Regions from separate parts of the Blastococcus sp. SYSU DS0539 genome, predicted to be linked through region 1. Evidence: riboswitches for the same ligand, from Rfam matches in the RefSeq annotation. Region 1 holds a riboswitch; the other holds the start of a gene.
The links. A riboswitch is a leader RNA that binds a small molecule or an ion and turns the genes downstream of it on or off. The one in region 1 is predicted to bind cyclic di-AMP.
Positions count from the first base shown of each region.

Region 1 (6,962 bases):
CGCCGCCGGCTCGGGCCGGGGTGCGGGCGCGGGCGGAGGAGCCGGGACGGGCGCCGGCGCACCGCCGTCGGCCGGTGCGGACGTCTCCGGTGCGGCGGTGGGCGCCGCGACGAGGACGACCACCTCATCCCCGGGCTCGAGCCGCGGACCGGCGGCCTCCACGCCGGTGACGGTCCCCGCGACGCCGCCCGGGGTCGGGTCCTCCTGGAGCCGCACGGTCAGGCCGAGCGCGCTCAGCTCGGCGACGACCTCCTCGACGGGCCGTCCGACGTAGTCCGCGGCGACCAGGTCGACGAGGGCGACCGGCTGCGTCGAGACGGCGTCGGTCGACCGGCCGTCCTCGGCGTCCGAGGCGCCGAGCAGAGCCGCCGCGCCCCCGCCGAGCAGGAGGAAGGCCAGCACCGGGAGGACGACCAGCAGCGCCGGCCGGCGCGCGGCAGGCCTCGCCTGCGGCGGGGCGGCGACCCGGCGGGGGCCGGTCCGCGCGTGCGCGCCGGCCCCCGCGTGGGCACCGGTCCCGGCGTGGGCACCGGTCCTCGCGTGGGCACCGGTCCCCCGGTGCGCGCCCGTGCCGTGCCGGGGACCGGCCGGGCGACCGGACGCCGCGAGCGCGACCGGCCGGGTCAGCGAGACGGTGCCCGCCGGCCGGCGCATCGTCTCCTCGACGGCGTGCAGGAAGGCGTTCCCGTCGGGCAGCCGGTCGTCGGGATCCTTGGCCAGCGCGGCGTCGATCAGGGCGCGGACGTCCTCCGGCAGCTCCGCGGGCAGCGGCTCGGGGTGCTCCTGCACCTGCTTGAGCGCGACGGTCACCGGGTTGTCACCGTCGAAGGCGGCGTGCCCGGACAAGGACTCGTAGCCGACCAGGCCCAGGGCGTAGACGTCGCTCGCCGGGCCCACGTGCTCGCCCCTGGCCTGCTCGGGCGACATGTACTGGGCGGTGCCGATCACCTGACCGGTACGGGTCAGGGGCACGCTGCCCGCCGACCACGAGATGCCGAAGTCGGTCAGCTTCACCGTGCCGTCGGAGGTGAGCAGGATGTTGGCCGGCTTGACGTCGCGGTGCACCACACCGGCCCGGTGCGCCTCGGCGAGGCCGGCCGCGGCCTGCCGGAGGAGCGAGAGGGCGGCATCGGTCTCGAGCGAGCCCTCCGCCGCCAGCCGCGCCGAGAGCGGCGGCCCGTCGACCAGCTCCATCACGAGGTAGGCGAGGTGCTCACCGGTGCGCTCGGCCGTCGATTCCCCGTAGTCCAGGACGGCGGCGATGTTGGGGTGGCTCAGGCTGGCGGCGTTCCGGGCCTCCGTGCGGAACCGGGCCACGAACACCGAGTCGTCGGCGTACTCGCTGCGCAGGATCTTGACGGCCACCGGGCGGTCGAGCAGCACGTCGCGCGCGCGCCAGACCTCGCCCATCCCACCGACGGCGATCAGGTCGCGCAGCTCGTAGCGGTCGCCGAGGATCTGCCGGCTGGTCTCGGCCGTGGTCACTCCCGGTCCCCTCGTGCTGATGCCCGCGAGGTCGTCCCCGCCGTCGTCCCGTACCTCTCGTGAGTGCCCGTTCGGGCCCGACCTGAACCCCGCTGTCGCCGGGAAGGCACACTGGACCGGTGCAGCCACCCCCCTCCCGACCGTTCCCGCAGGTCCGCGGCGTGGTCCGGCTGCTGAACACCGCCGGCGGCCGGGTGCTGTGCCTCGCCGGGGAGGTCGACGACGCCGTCGTCGACGCGTTCCTCACCCGCTACGGACGGGAACCGGTGCGGATCGACGCAGTCGACGCCGGATCGGTGACCGGCCTGTCGCCCGCGGGCCGGCAGCTGCTGGCCGACCACCTCGACGCCGCCGTGGCGCGGACGGGCTCCCCGCTGCCGCTGCTCCGGTCGCCCGCGCTGGCCGGCTCCTCGCTCTCCACGGGGCCCGACTGACCGGGCGGGCGGAGCCGGTCGGGAGGAGGGCACCGGGCTCTCGTACCGTCCGAGCATGATCGACCTCCCCCTCCACCGCGCCGGGCAGGCGCGCGACGACTTCACGCGGACCACCGCGTGAGCACCGGCACCGTCCTCGTCACCGGCGCGAGCTCCGGCCTGGGCGAGGAGATGGCCCGCCAGTTCGCGGGGCTGGGGTACGACCTGGCCCTGTGCGCCCGGCGCACGGACCGCCTCGACGACCTGGCCGCCGAGATCCGCTCGGCCACCGGCCGACGGGTGGAGACGGCGGCGCTCGACGTCACCGACGCCGCGGCGGTCCCGGCCGTCTTCGCCCGGTTCGCCGGGTCGTTCGGCACGATCGACCGGGTCGTCGTGAACGCCGGCCTCGGTAAGGGCGCCCCCCTGGGCACCGGCCGGGCCGACGTCAACCGCGAGACCGCCATGACCAACTTCGTCGGCGCGCTCGCGCAGATCGAGGCGGCCCTGGAGATCTTCCGCCGCCAGCAGCACGGGCACCTGGTGCTGATCTCGTCGATGTCGGCGCTGCGCGGCATGCGGAGGTCCATGACGACCTACGCCGCCACCAAGGCCGGCGTCGCCTCGATCGCCGAGGGGCTGCGCTCGGAGCGCATCCCCGGCCTGGACGTGTCGGTCGTCCACCCCGGCTACATCCGCTCGGAGATGAACCAGCACGTGCAGCAGCGGACCCGGTTCATGGTCGACACCCCGACCGGCGTGCGCGCCATGGTCGCGGCGATCGAGGCCCGGCGGCGGAGCGCCTACGTGCCTGCCTGGCCCTGGGTGCCGATCGGCCTGGCCATGCGGGTGCTGCCACTCTCGGTCGTCCGGAGGCTGACCTGACGACGTCCGGGACCCACCCGGCCCCGGGCCCGACGGGGCCCGGGGCACCGGCGGTCAGCCCTGGTAGTTGACGTGCACGTGGTCGTAGTGGTTGGCCGTGGCGCTCCCGCGGTTCTCCATCGCCTGCCAGGAGCCACCCGGTGACGACAGCATCCGCTGCTGCCAGATCAGGTAGTCCACGCCGAGCTCGGCCCAGTGCGCCCGGTGGTAGGCGACGATCGCGTCCCCGAGTGCCGCGTTGGACATGACCATGTAGTCGAGCGCCAGGCCGGACGGGTGGCCACCCGGGTCGGCCGCGCTGGGGCGGGTACCGCCGAGGGTGATGCCGGCCGCGCCGGGCACGTTGCTGACCACGGCGTCGGCCGCGGCCTGCACCTGCGGGCGGTGGCTCCCGGCGGTGTTGCTGATGCGCGCGACCGCCGAGCCGGCCACCGAGGCGGCGGCAGAGGCGGCGGCCGGGGCCTGCTGGCGCGGGCTCGCGGCCGCGGGGGCTGCGGGCGCGGCGGCGGCTGCCGCGGCGGCGGCGGCGGCGGCGGCGGCTGCCGCGGCCTCCTCCTCCGCCTTGGCCTTCGCCTCGGCCTCGGCGCGGGCGGCGGCCTCCGCCTCGGCCTGCTGCCGGTCGAGCTCGGCCTGGTCGGCGGCGGCCTGGGCCTGCTGGGCCGCGGCCTGCTCGGCGTCGCGGGTGCTGCGGCTGGCGGCGAGGTCCTGCAGCGGCGCCAGGTCTTCGGTCACGTCGATCGGACCGGACTGGGCGCTGAGCCCCAGTTCCTGGGCGACGCTGACCGACTGCGGCGGATCGGCCTCGGCCTGCGCGGCCGGGTTCACACCGACGAGGGCGTTGACCAGAACCGCGCCGGCGGCGGCGACGCCCAGGTACAGGGCGGGGCGGCGGACGGCCGTGGGCGGCCGGCGGCGGCCGGAGGTGGTGGTGCGGGGGTTCATGGGTGGCGGTGCTCCGAGGGGGTCACGCGGCCGGCCGGAGAGCGGGCCGCGACGGGATGCGGGCAGCAGGGCGCGGGCGTCGGGCCGGCCGGACGGACCACCGGGAGACGGCGAGGAGCCGGTCGAGCGGGAAGTGCTCGGAGGTGGGGGCCGGCAGGCCGGACGCCGGGTGCGCGGACGATCAGGTCCGCGGGCCGACCCGGATGCGGCGGTGCCGGGTGGCGCCAGGACGTGCGGCGGTGCAAGGGCGCGCCATGCGGCGGCTCTCCGTTTCTTCCGTTGCCGCCTACCGGGTTAGCTGACGGATTCGGGCGTGGAAGTCGCCCTACCCGCGCCGCGACGTGCTCGGCGCGCGATTCACCCCAGTGCTGCGGTGGGTCCCCGGCTCACCCGCGGCACGATGGCAGCGGGCGACTCGGCGGCGTCCGACCGAACTCCCCGGATGGGGACGTGGCGACCGGGCGGACCTGGCCACGGTAGCCGCCGTTATGCATACGTGACAAACGGCTGCGGGTTATTTCCCGTGCGTGAGGTGTGTCGCAGACCGGCCGCCGGCCCGTCGGCGGTGTAGCGGCCGTGCCGGGTCAGCCGGCGTCCGCCCACGACCGGACGACGGCGACGTCGAGCGGGAAGTCGACCGGAAAGGTGCCGAACAGCAGGCGCCCGGCGGTCGACGCCGCGGCCCGCACCGCCTCCACCACGTCGTCGGCGAGCTCCTCGGGGGCGTGGACGACGGCCTCGTCGTGCAGGAAGAACGCCAGGTGTGGCCGCCTCTCCAGCGGACCGTCGCCGCCCAGCCGCCACAGCCGGTTGCGCAGGTCGGCCAGCCAGCACAGCGCCCACTCCGCGCCGGTGCCCTGGACCACGAAGTTGCGGGTGAACCGACCCCAGGCGCGGCGGGCCCGGTCGCGCTCCTCCCGCGAGCCCGGCTGCTCCGCGGGCTCGCCGAGGTCCACCGCGCGCTGCGCCCACGCCCCGCTGGGCGGCGGCGATCCCCTGCCCAGCAGGGTGTGCACCACCTCGCCCCGCTCCCCCGCCCGGGCGGCTTCCTCGACCAGCCCGATGGCGCGCGGGTAGCGGCGGGCCAGCCGGGGCATCATCCGGCCGCTCTCGCCGCGGGTGCCGCCGTACATCGCCCCCAGGATGCCGAGCTTGGCCTCCGCCCGGGTGGCCACCGCCCCGCCGGCGACCATGCCCTCGTAGAGGTCTGTGGCGCGGGCCGCCTCGGCCATCGCGGTGTCGGCGCTCATCCCGGCGAGCACCCGGGGCTCCAGCTGGGCCACGTCCGCGACGACGAACCGCCAGCCGTCGTCCGCCACCGCCGCCGGGCGGATGACCGTGGGCACCGACAGCGCGCCCCCGCCGTTCGACGCCCACCGCCCGGTGACGACCCCGCCGGGCAGGAAGGATGAGCGGAACCGCCCCGCCCGGGCCCAGGTCTCCAGCCAGCTCCAGCCGTTGGCGGTGAGCAGTCGCATCAGCTTCTTGTACTCGAGCAGGAACGGGACGGCCGCGTGGTCCACCTGCTCCAGGGTCCACGAGCGGGTGTCGGCCACCGGGAGACCGGCCCGCTGGAGCGCCCGCAGCAGCTCGGCGGGCGAGTCGGGGTTGAGCCCGGGGGCGCCCAGCGCCGCGCGGATCTCCACCAGCAGCCGCTCGAGCACCGCCGGGCGCCCACCGGCCACCGGGCGCGGCCCGAGCAGCCCGGTCAGCAGGCGCTCGTGCACGTCGGCCCGCCAGGGGAGACCGGTGTGCGTCATCTCGGCGGCCACCAGGGCACCGGAGGACTCCGCGGCCAGCAGCAGCGCGAGCCGGTTCCGCTGCGGCGAGGCGGCCAGGGCCGCCTGCTGCCGCCGGTGCTCCGCCGCTGGGTCGAGCAGGTCGGCCGGGTCGGCGGGCGGGAAGAGCGCCGGGTCGGCCGCGGCGACCGGCTGCAGCGCGTCCCAGCCGGCGGTGTCCGGACCGGCGAGCAGCTCCTGGTCGGCGAACGGGGTCCGCCGCAGGATGGCGTGGGTCAGCCGCAGGTCGGTGCAGCGCTCCACCCGCACCCCGGCCGCCAGGAGCGCCGGGTACCAGCGCGTGGTGTCGTCCCACACCCAGCGGACGGGCTCGGCTGCGGCCTCCCGCTCCCCGACCAGCGCGGGGAGGTCGTCGGCCGCGACGCGGGTGACCGCCGCCGTCGCCCCGTCGGCGGCGAGCGCCGCGGCCTCCACCGCGGACCCGCGGCGCCGGAGCGCGACCAGCTGCACCCCCGCAGTCTGGCCGACGTCACCGACGCCGCCCGGGAACGGGCCCTAGCCGAGCAGCCGGCGCAGGCAGCGGGCCGGCGCGGTGAGGACGGCCCGGGCGACGTGCACTCCCAGCCGGAGGAGATCGGCGTAGTCGGGCGGCCGCACGGGCGCCGGGCCGGCCGGTGCGGCGGGCGCCGGCCGTGCGGACGGCGGGCGGCTCGGCGACGGCCGGGGCGACCCTGTCCCCGGGGACGGCACCTCCGGAGACCCGGTCTCCGGGGCCGGTGCGTCCGGCAGCAGGAGGTCGACCGCCGACCGCCGGCGCGGGCCGCGCAGCGAGTCGAACGACGGGATGCTCGGGGCGGCCGGGGACTCCTCCTCGGCCGACGCGGACCCCGCGTCGGCCGCAGCCGGGGCGGCGGCGGGGGTGCCCGGGCCGCCCGCCCCGGGCAGGCGCGTGGGCGGTTCGGGGACGACGGCCCGGATGGCGGCGACCATGCCCGGGCCCAGTCCGGCGATCGCGCTCAGCTCGCGCCGGGTGAGCGCGGCCAGCGCCGCGACGTCGGTGATCCCGGCGCGGGTCAACGCGGTCACGGCGCGCCCGGGCAGGCCGAGGCCCTCGATGGTGGCCACGGGGTCGTCCGGCGAGCTGATCGGCATGTTCGCCAACCCTAGCCACGCCGGTCCGGGGCCGCCGACGCCGCTGCTCAGCGCGCGGTCACCTCGTAGGTGTGGCCGGCGGCGCGCAGCCGCTCGACGAGCACCTCGCCCATCGCCGTGGCCGGCGTGAGGGAGCCGGCCCGGTCGGGCAGCCGGTCGCCGTCGAGCGCCAGCGCGAGGGCGCTCTCGCCGAGCATCACCGCCGTCGCCGCGTACCCCGGATCCCCCTGCCCGGCCGCGGTCGCCCGGTACCGGCGGCCGTCCTCGGTCCCGGCCTCGACGACCATGCGGAACCAGCCCTTCTCCCGGACCGACTCGCTCGGGCCGCTGCCGGGAGCCGGCAGCA
Region 1 is NZ_JBJHAF010000006.1:168,736-175,697, forward strand. It holds gene ACI790_RS09950 (serine/threonine-protein kinase) at 1-1,485, opposite strand, end outside; gene ACI790_RS09955 (hypothetical protein) at 1,605-1,919, shown strand; gene ACI790_RS09960 (SDR family oxidoreductase) at 2,037-2,783, shown strand; gene ACI790_RS09965 (hypothetical protein) at 2,838-3,725, opposite strand; cyclic di-AMP (ydaO/yuaA leader) riboswitch at 3,994-4,141, opposite strand; gene ACI790_RS09970 (bifunctional 3'-5' exonuclease/DNA polymerase) at 4,310-5,974, opposite strand; gene ACI790_RS09975 (DNA-directed RNA polymerase subunit alpha C-terminal domain-containing protein) at 6,020-6,616, opposite strand; gene ACI790_RS09980 (saccharopine dehydrogenase family protein) at 6,664-6,962, opposite strand, start outside.

Region 2 (6,962 bases), on a different contig from region 1:
ACGACGGGCTCGACGAGCTCACCACCGCCACGACGTCGTCGGTCTGGACGGTCCGGGACGGCGCCGTGGAGCCCGACCGGGTGGATCCGGTGGCGCTCGGCATCGCGACGCCGGGACCGGACGCGCTCCGCGGCGGCGACGCCCGCGCGAACGCCGAGGTGTTCCGCCGGGTGGTGGACGGCGAACGGGGGCCGGTGCGGGACGCCGTGCTGCTGAACGCCGCCGCCGCGCTGGTCGCGTTCGACGAGCGCTCGTCCCGGCTGCACGACGGGCTGGCGGCGGGGCTGGCGCGGGCCGCCGCCGCCGTCGACGACGGCCGGGCCGCGGCGCTGCTGGACCGTTGGGTGAGCGTCAGCCGGGCTGCTCGCGGCTGAGCGAAGCCGTTCCTCCGGGGCTGCCCGCGAGCGCGGCGGCCGGCCGAGCCGGGCGCGCGGCGGGAGGGGCGTCGGCCGCGCTCAGCCGGGGGTGTCGAAGCCGATGGCGAACGCGGCCTCCAGGTCGTGCCGCGAGTAGGCCCGGAAGGCGATGTGGGTGTCGGTGTCGACCACGCCCGGCACCTTGTTGATGCGGCCGGCGATGACCTCGGCGACCTGCTCGAACTCGCGGACGCGGACGATGGCGACCAGATCGGCCTCACCGGCGACGGAGTAGACCTCGCTGACCCCGTCGAGCTCGGCGACCGCCTGCGCGACCTCGGCGATCGAGTCGGTGGCGGCGTCGATCATCACGATGGCGGTGATCACGCCGGCGATGCTATCCGGTCCGGGCGCGCGCGGGTGCCCAGCGACCGGCCGTCGGCGAACGGGTCGCGGGCGTCCCGCCCGCTCTCCACGCGCGCCAGGAAACCGCTGTAGGCCCCGGTGCCGGGGGCCGGACTGGCCAGCGTCCCGGTCAGCTGCACCAGCCGGGTGCCGGGCTTCTCCAGCCAGCGCAGCACCAGCTCGGTCTCGTCGACCGACGTGGTCTCCTCCCCGTCGGCCCCGCGGACGGTCTCGGCCGTCGCCAGCAGCCCGGACAGGACGCTGCGGACCGTGGTGCCCCGCGGGGCGTTCCCGGCCGCCGCCAGCCGGCCGAGCCTGATCACCGACAGCTCCCAGCCGCCGTCGCCGTCGGGGCGGGCGAGCACCAGCTCGGGAACGGCGGCGAGGGACTGCAGCCGCTGCCGGCGGCGGACGGCCCGGACCAGGACGGCGACCCGGTCCCGCAGCACGGCGGCGTCCTCGTACCGCTCCTCGGCGGCCAGCCGGTCCACCCGTTCCAGCAGCGGGGCGAGCAGGGGCCGGGGGTCGGCGGCCACGGCGGCGGCGAAGACGCCGGCCACGTCGGCGTACTCCGGTACCGACTGCGCACCGGTGCAAGGGGCGCCGCAGCGCCCCATGTCCGCCAGCGCGCAGGCGCTGACCGGGGTCCGCGGGGAGAGGCGGGCGGTGCACTGCCGCAGCGGCAGCGCCTCGTGCACGGCCGCCACCGCGGCATCGGCCGCTCGCCGGTCCGGGAACGGCCCGAGGAAGACCCCGGCGTCGGGACGCACCCGCCGCACGACCGAGAGCCGGGGGAAGGGCTCCTCGGTCAGGCGCACCCACAGCGCGCGTTCGGGGAACCGCGAACGGCGGTTGTACCGGGGTTTGTGGCGGGCGATCAGCCGCAGCTCGCGGACCGCCGCCTCGAGCGCGTGCGCGCAGGGGATGGCGTCCACCCGCTGGGCCAGCCCGACCATCTCGGTGATCCGGCTGCGCTGCTCGCCGGAGGTGAAGTAGCTGCGGACCCGGCTGCGCAGGTCGGTGGAGGTGCCGACGTAGAGGGGCTCGTCCCGGGGGCCGCGGAAGAGGTAGACGCCGGGGCCGTGCGGCACGGCGTCGGCGAGGTGCCGCTTCCGGCGGCGTTCCGGGTCGACCGTGCGGGTCAGGCCGGTGAGCTCCTCGAGAGTGGTGACGCCCAGCGGCCCGAGCCGCTCGAAGAGGCCGTGGAGGACGTCGACCGTGGCGCGGGCGTCGTCGAGCGCCCGGTGCGTGGGCGACGTCGTGGCCGAGAAGTACGGGGCGAGGGTCGCCAGCTTGCAGTTGGGAACCTCGTCGCGGCTGAGCAGCCGCCGGGCCAGGACGGCCGTGTCGACCGATGCCGCGGCGGGCCAGGCCAGCCCGCTCTCGGCGCAGGCCGCCTTCAGGAACCCGAGGTCGAACGGGGCGTTGTGCGCGACCAGCACCGCCCCGCGGGCGAACTCGAGGAAGGCCGGGAGGACGGCGCCGATGCGCGGCGCCGTCGCGACCATCGTGGAGGTGATGCCGGTCAGCACGCTGATGTAGGGCGGGATCTCGTGGCCGGGGTCGACCAGTGTCCGGAACTCCCCGAGCACCTGGCCGCCGCGGACCTTCACCGCGCCGATCTCGGTGATCGCGCTGTCCTTCGGAGAGCCGCCGGTCGTCTCGAGGTCGACGACGACGAAGGTCACCTGGGCCAGCGGCGTCCCGACGTCGGCGATGGAGACCTGCTGGTAGCGCGGCGGAGCGGTGGGTGGCACGCGGCGGACGCTAGGGCGGGGTGCTGACAGTCCGGGGGACGCGCGCCGCCGGCCGGCCGTCCCGCACCCCCCGACCGGGGGGTGCCGGGCCCCGCGGTCGCCCCGCCACTTGGCTTCTGCGGGGTGCGCGGGACAACATTCGTGCCGGTGGAGCCGCCCGCACCGCCGCCGGCCCGGATCGGGGAAGGGAACACGATGCTCGCGCGCACCTGGTCGCGGCTCGCCGCCGCGGCGCGGCGCGGGACGGTGGTGGCCGTCCTCGCGGCCTGCGCGGTGCTGCTGCTGCCCGCGGGGCCGGTGGCCGCCGCGCCCAGCGACCAGCCGGGCGGCACCTCGGGCGTGCTGGACAGCCGTGACCTGGACCGGCTGCAGCGGCGCGCCGCCGAGGTCCAGCAGGACCTCCGGGCACGGCAGGACGACGTCGTCGCCGCCCGCGCGGCGCTCGCCGAGGCGCAGGTGGGGGTGGAGGAGGCGCAGGCGGTGCTCGCCGACGCCCAGGGCGTGCTGGCCGGCTTCCAGCGCGAGGTGGCCGGCTACGCCTCGGCCGTCTACCGGGACGGCGGCGGGCTCACCCCGCTGACCCTCCTGCTCAGCGCGGGCGATCCCGGTGAAGTGCTCTCCGCCATGGGGTTCCTCGCCGCCGTCGACGCGCACGCCGCCGAGATCATCGGGATCGCGGAGGGGCACCGGCGGGACGCCCTGGACCGGCAGCAGCGGGCCCGGGCCGCGCTCGAGCAGGCGCAGGCGCGGGCCGACGAGGTCAGCGCCCGGGTCGCCGAGCTTGAGGCGTCCGCGGACGCGGTCACCGCGGAGCTCGACGAGGCGCTGCAGGTCGTCGATCGCCAGCTGGCCCGGCTGCAGCGCGAGCAGGTGGAGGTCAACGAGCAGACGGCGGCCAGCTGGCGGGCCTACGTGGACCAGCTGCGCGCCGCGGGCGTCGACGGCCTGCCGGCCGCCGCGCTGCGCGACCCGGCGCGCGGCCTGCCGGACCGCCTGGCGCCCGTGGGGGCCACCGGGGGTGGTGCCCAGCGCGGGGTGGCGCAGCTGCCCGGGCAGCCGACCTCGCTGCTGGTGCTGCCCGCCGAGACGCTGGCGGCGGTGAGCGCGGCGATGGAGGCGCTGGGCCGGCCGTACGCCCCGGGGACGGCGGGGCCCGACTCCTGGGACTGCGGCACCCTCGTGCAGGCGGCGTACCAGGGGGCCGGCGTCCCGCTGCCGGCGACGCAGGGCGAGCTGTTCGCGACCACCACCCCCGTGGCCGCCGCCGACGTGCTCCCCGGAGACCTCGTCTTCCTCGGCTCCGGCGAGGCCGGGCTCGGACACGTGGGGATCGCCCTGGACCCGCGGACGATGCTCGCCGCCGACGCCCGGGCCGGCGCCGTCGTGGTGCGGACCCTGCCGGCCGACCAGGTGCTGGCCGTCGGCCGGCCGAGCCTGGGCCGGCGGCCCGCCGTCCCCGTCCCCGGGCCGGCCGCGGGCGCCCTGCGGACCGAGTGCGGCAACACCGTCTACCCGCCGAGCTACGACGGCGGCCGGGCCTGGGGCGGGTACCCCAACGGGCTCATCCCGCCCAGCGCGATGTGCCCGCTGGGCGTCGGCGGGCACTCGCTGCGCTGCGACGCGGCGGCGGCGTACCGGGCCATGGCCACCGCCTTCACGTCCGCGTTCGGGGTTCCGCTCTGCCTCACCGACTCCTACCGCAGCTACGCCGGCCAGGTGCGGCTGTACGGGGAGAAGCCGGCCCTCGCCGCGATCCCCGGCACGAGCAACCACGGCTGGGGTCTCGCCGTGGACCTGTGCGGCGGCGTCCAGACCTTCGGCACGCCGCAGTACGCCTGGATGGTGGCAAACGCCGGCCGGTTCGGCTTCCTGCACCCCACCTGGGCCGATCCCGGGAACGGGCGCGAGGAGCCCTGGCACTGGGAGTACGCGGGCACCTGAGCCCCCCGGGCGCGCGCCGGACGGCGGCGCGGCGGAAATGTCGGTGTCTCCTCCTACCGTGCGGAACGACTCACGGAGGAGAAGAAGCGATGCTCATCGACTGCGACACCTGCACCGTCCGGGGGACCGGCTGCGCCGACTGCGTGGTGACCGTCCTGCTCGGCGCCCCACCGGGATGGCAGGGGACCGACCCGGTGGTGGTCCCGATGACCGGCCGCGCCCGGGGCGGGTCGGCGGCGGCCGCGGAGGACGTCGTGGTGCCGCCGCCAGGCGTGGTGGTGGAGTTCGACGACGTCGAGCGCCGGGCCGTGCGGGCGCTGGCCGACGGTGGCCTGGTGCCACCCCTGCGGCATCCGGACGGCTCCGACGGGCACGGCGGCGAGGGGTCCGGACGGCGCACGGGCTGATCGATCCGTGCCCGTCGGGGTGGCCCGGCGTTCACCCGACCGGGTGAATGCGCAGGTAGGCGCGCCGTGCCGGGCGGGACGCCCGCCACACACGTGTCAGCTGTTGCCGTTTGTCACAGGCGCATCACGGTCGTTATGGTCGTCGCCGTTCGGCCGGGTGGTCGTCATCCGTCGATGGATGGCCTCGACCGGACACCGCCTAATCACCGCGCGGCGTGCAGCACCGGCGCCCGGGGTGTACCGGGGACCCACCGCACTTCTGGGGTGAGTTCTCCCGCGGCCGGTTCGCCGGCCCGTGGGGGATAGGGCCAGTCTTCCCAGCCCGAACCCGTCAGCTAACTCGGTCGGCGGTTGCAGTGGAAGAAACGGAGAGCCGCCGCACGTGGCGACCCCTCACGCACTACTGACGCACGCCCCCGAACAGCTTCTCGCCGCCGGCCGGCGCAGCTCGTCGAGCGCCCGCCGCTTCGGCCCCCTCCGCTCCGGCCTGCTGGTCGGCGCCGCCGCCGCCCTGACCGTCACCGTCCTCCCCGGCGCCGCGAGCGCCGTCCCCGGCACGGCCGACGAGGTCGCGGCCGAGGTGGCCCGGGCCAGCCATGAGCTCGAGGTCGCCTCCGAGGAGCTGAACGAGGCGCGGGTCGCCCTGGACCGCCACCGGGACGACGCCGAGGCGGCGACCGAGGCGGCCGCAGCGGCCCAGGTCCGGCTCGACGCCCTCGACGGCCAGATCCGCCGGCTCGCCCGCAGCGCCTACACCGGCAGGGGCATGTCGCAGCTCGACATCCTGCTGTCCAGCGACTCCGCTGACCAGCTGGTGTCCCAGCTCGGCACCCTCGACGCGATCGCCGGGCACACCAACGCGGTGCTCTCCGAGGCGTCGCTGGCGTCCGAGGACGCGGAGGAGTCCCGGGACGCCGCCGCAGCGTCCGCCGCCGACGCCCAGCGCGTGGTGGACGAGATCGCCGCGAAGCAGGAGGACCTCGAGTCGAGGATCGCCGACTACCAGCGGCGGTACGACGCGCTCACCGCGCCGCAGCAGGCCGAGGTGGCCCGGGCCCACGGCGGCGACAGCCTGCCGGCGCCGGCGCCCAGCGGCGTCATCGCTCCCAGCGCCGCCGCCCAGGTGGCCGTGAACACGGCCCTGGCCCAGCTCGGCGATCCCTACGTCTGGGGTGCCGGTGGGCCGAACGCCTTCGACTGCTCGGGGCTGACGTCCTACGCCTACGCCGCCGCGGGCGTGACCCTGCCGCACTCCAGCAGGTCGCAGTCCCAGATGGGCAAGGCCGTCTCCCGCAGCGAGCTGCAGCCCGGCGACCTGGTGTTCTTCTACAGCCCGGTCAGCCACGTGGGCATGTACATCGGCAACGGCCAGATGGTGCACGCCTCCACCTCCGGCCAGCCGGTGAAGGTGGCCGGCGTGGATTCGATGGGCGGCTACAACGGCGCCCGGCGGATCGCCGGCTGACGGCATCCGTGCCACGAGGGCCGGCGACCTCTTCGGAGGTCGCCGGCCCTCGCCGTCTCCCGGGCGAGCGGGACGGCGCACCTAGGATCGGCCGGGTGAACCGGGGAGGGCGGCCAGACGCTCGGGCCGCGCTGGTCACGGCGGTCGTGCTCGGGATCGCCCTCGCCGTCGCCATCGCCGTCCGCACGCCGTGGGACGTGCTGCCCGAGCCGCCCGGCGGCTACACGGCTCCCGACCCCTCCGCGGGGCTGCCTCCCGCGCAGCTGGACCGGGCGGAGGCGTTCGCGGCCGCGCTCCGCCCCGCCTCGCTGCTCTCCCTGGCGCTGAGCCTGGCCGTCTCGGCGGCCCTCGGCCTGACCCGGCTCGGCGGGCGGCTGGTGCGTGCCGTGGCCGCACCGTTCGGCGGCCGGTGGTTCGTCCAGGTGTTGGTGGGGGTGCCGGCCCTCGTGGTCGTCGGTCGCCTGGTGACCCTCCCGGTGTCCGCCTACGCCGAGACCGTCCGGCACCGGTACGGCCTCTCCACCCGCGGGTGGGGGCTCTGGCTGCGCGACGTCGCCGTCTCGGTGGCCATCAGCGCGGCGATCAGCGCCGCGGTCGTCCTCGCCGTCCTGTGGCTGGTCCGCCGGGCCCC
Region 2 is NZ_JBJHAF010000008.1:143,528-150,489, forward strand. It holds gene trpD (anthranilate phosphoribosyltransferase) at 1-374, shown strand, start outside; gene ACI790_RS12020 (Lrp/AsnC family transcriptional regulator) at 456-743, opposite strand; gene ACI790_RS12025 (DEDD exonuclease domain-containing protein) at 740-2,518, opposite strand; gene ACI790_RS12030 (D-alanyl-D-alanine carboxypeptidase family protein) at 2,714-4,459, shown strand; gene ACI790_RS12035 (hypothetical protein) at 4,549-4,866, shown strand; cyclic di-AMP (ydaO/yuaA leader) riboswitch at 5,053-5,231, shown strand; gene ACI790_RS12040 (NlpC/P60 family protein) at 5,249-6,331, shown strand; gene ACI790_RS12045 (M48 family metallopeptidase) at 6,427-6,962, shown strand, end outside.
Region 2: another riboswitch for cyclic di-AMP. It lies ahead of ACI790_RS12040 (NlpC/P60 family protein); the one in region 1 lies ahead of ACI790_RS09965 (hypothetical protein).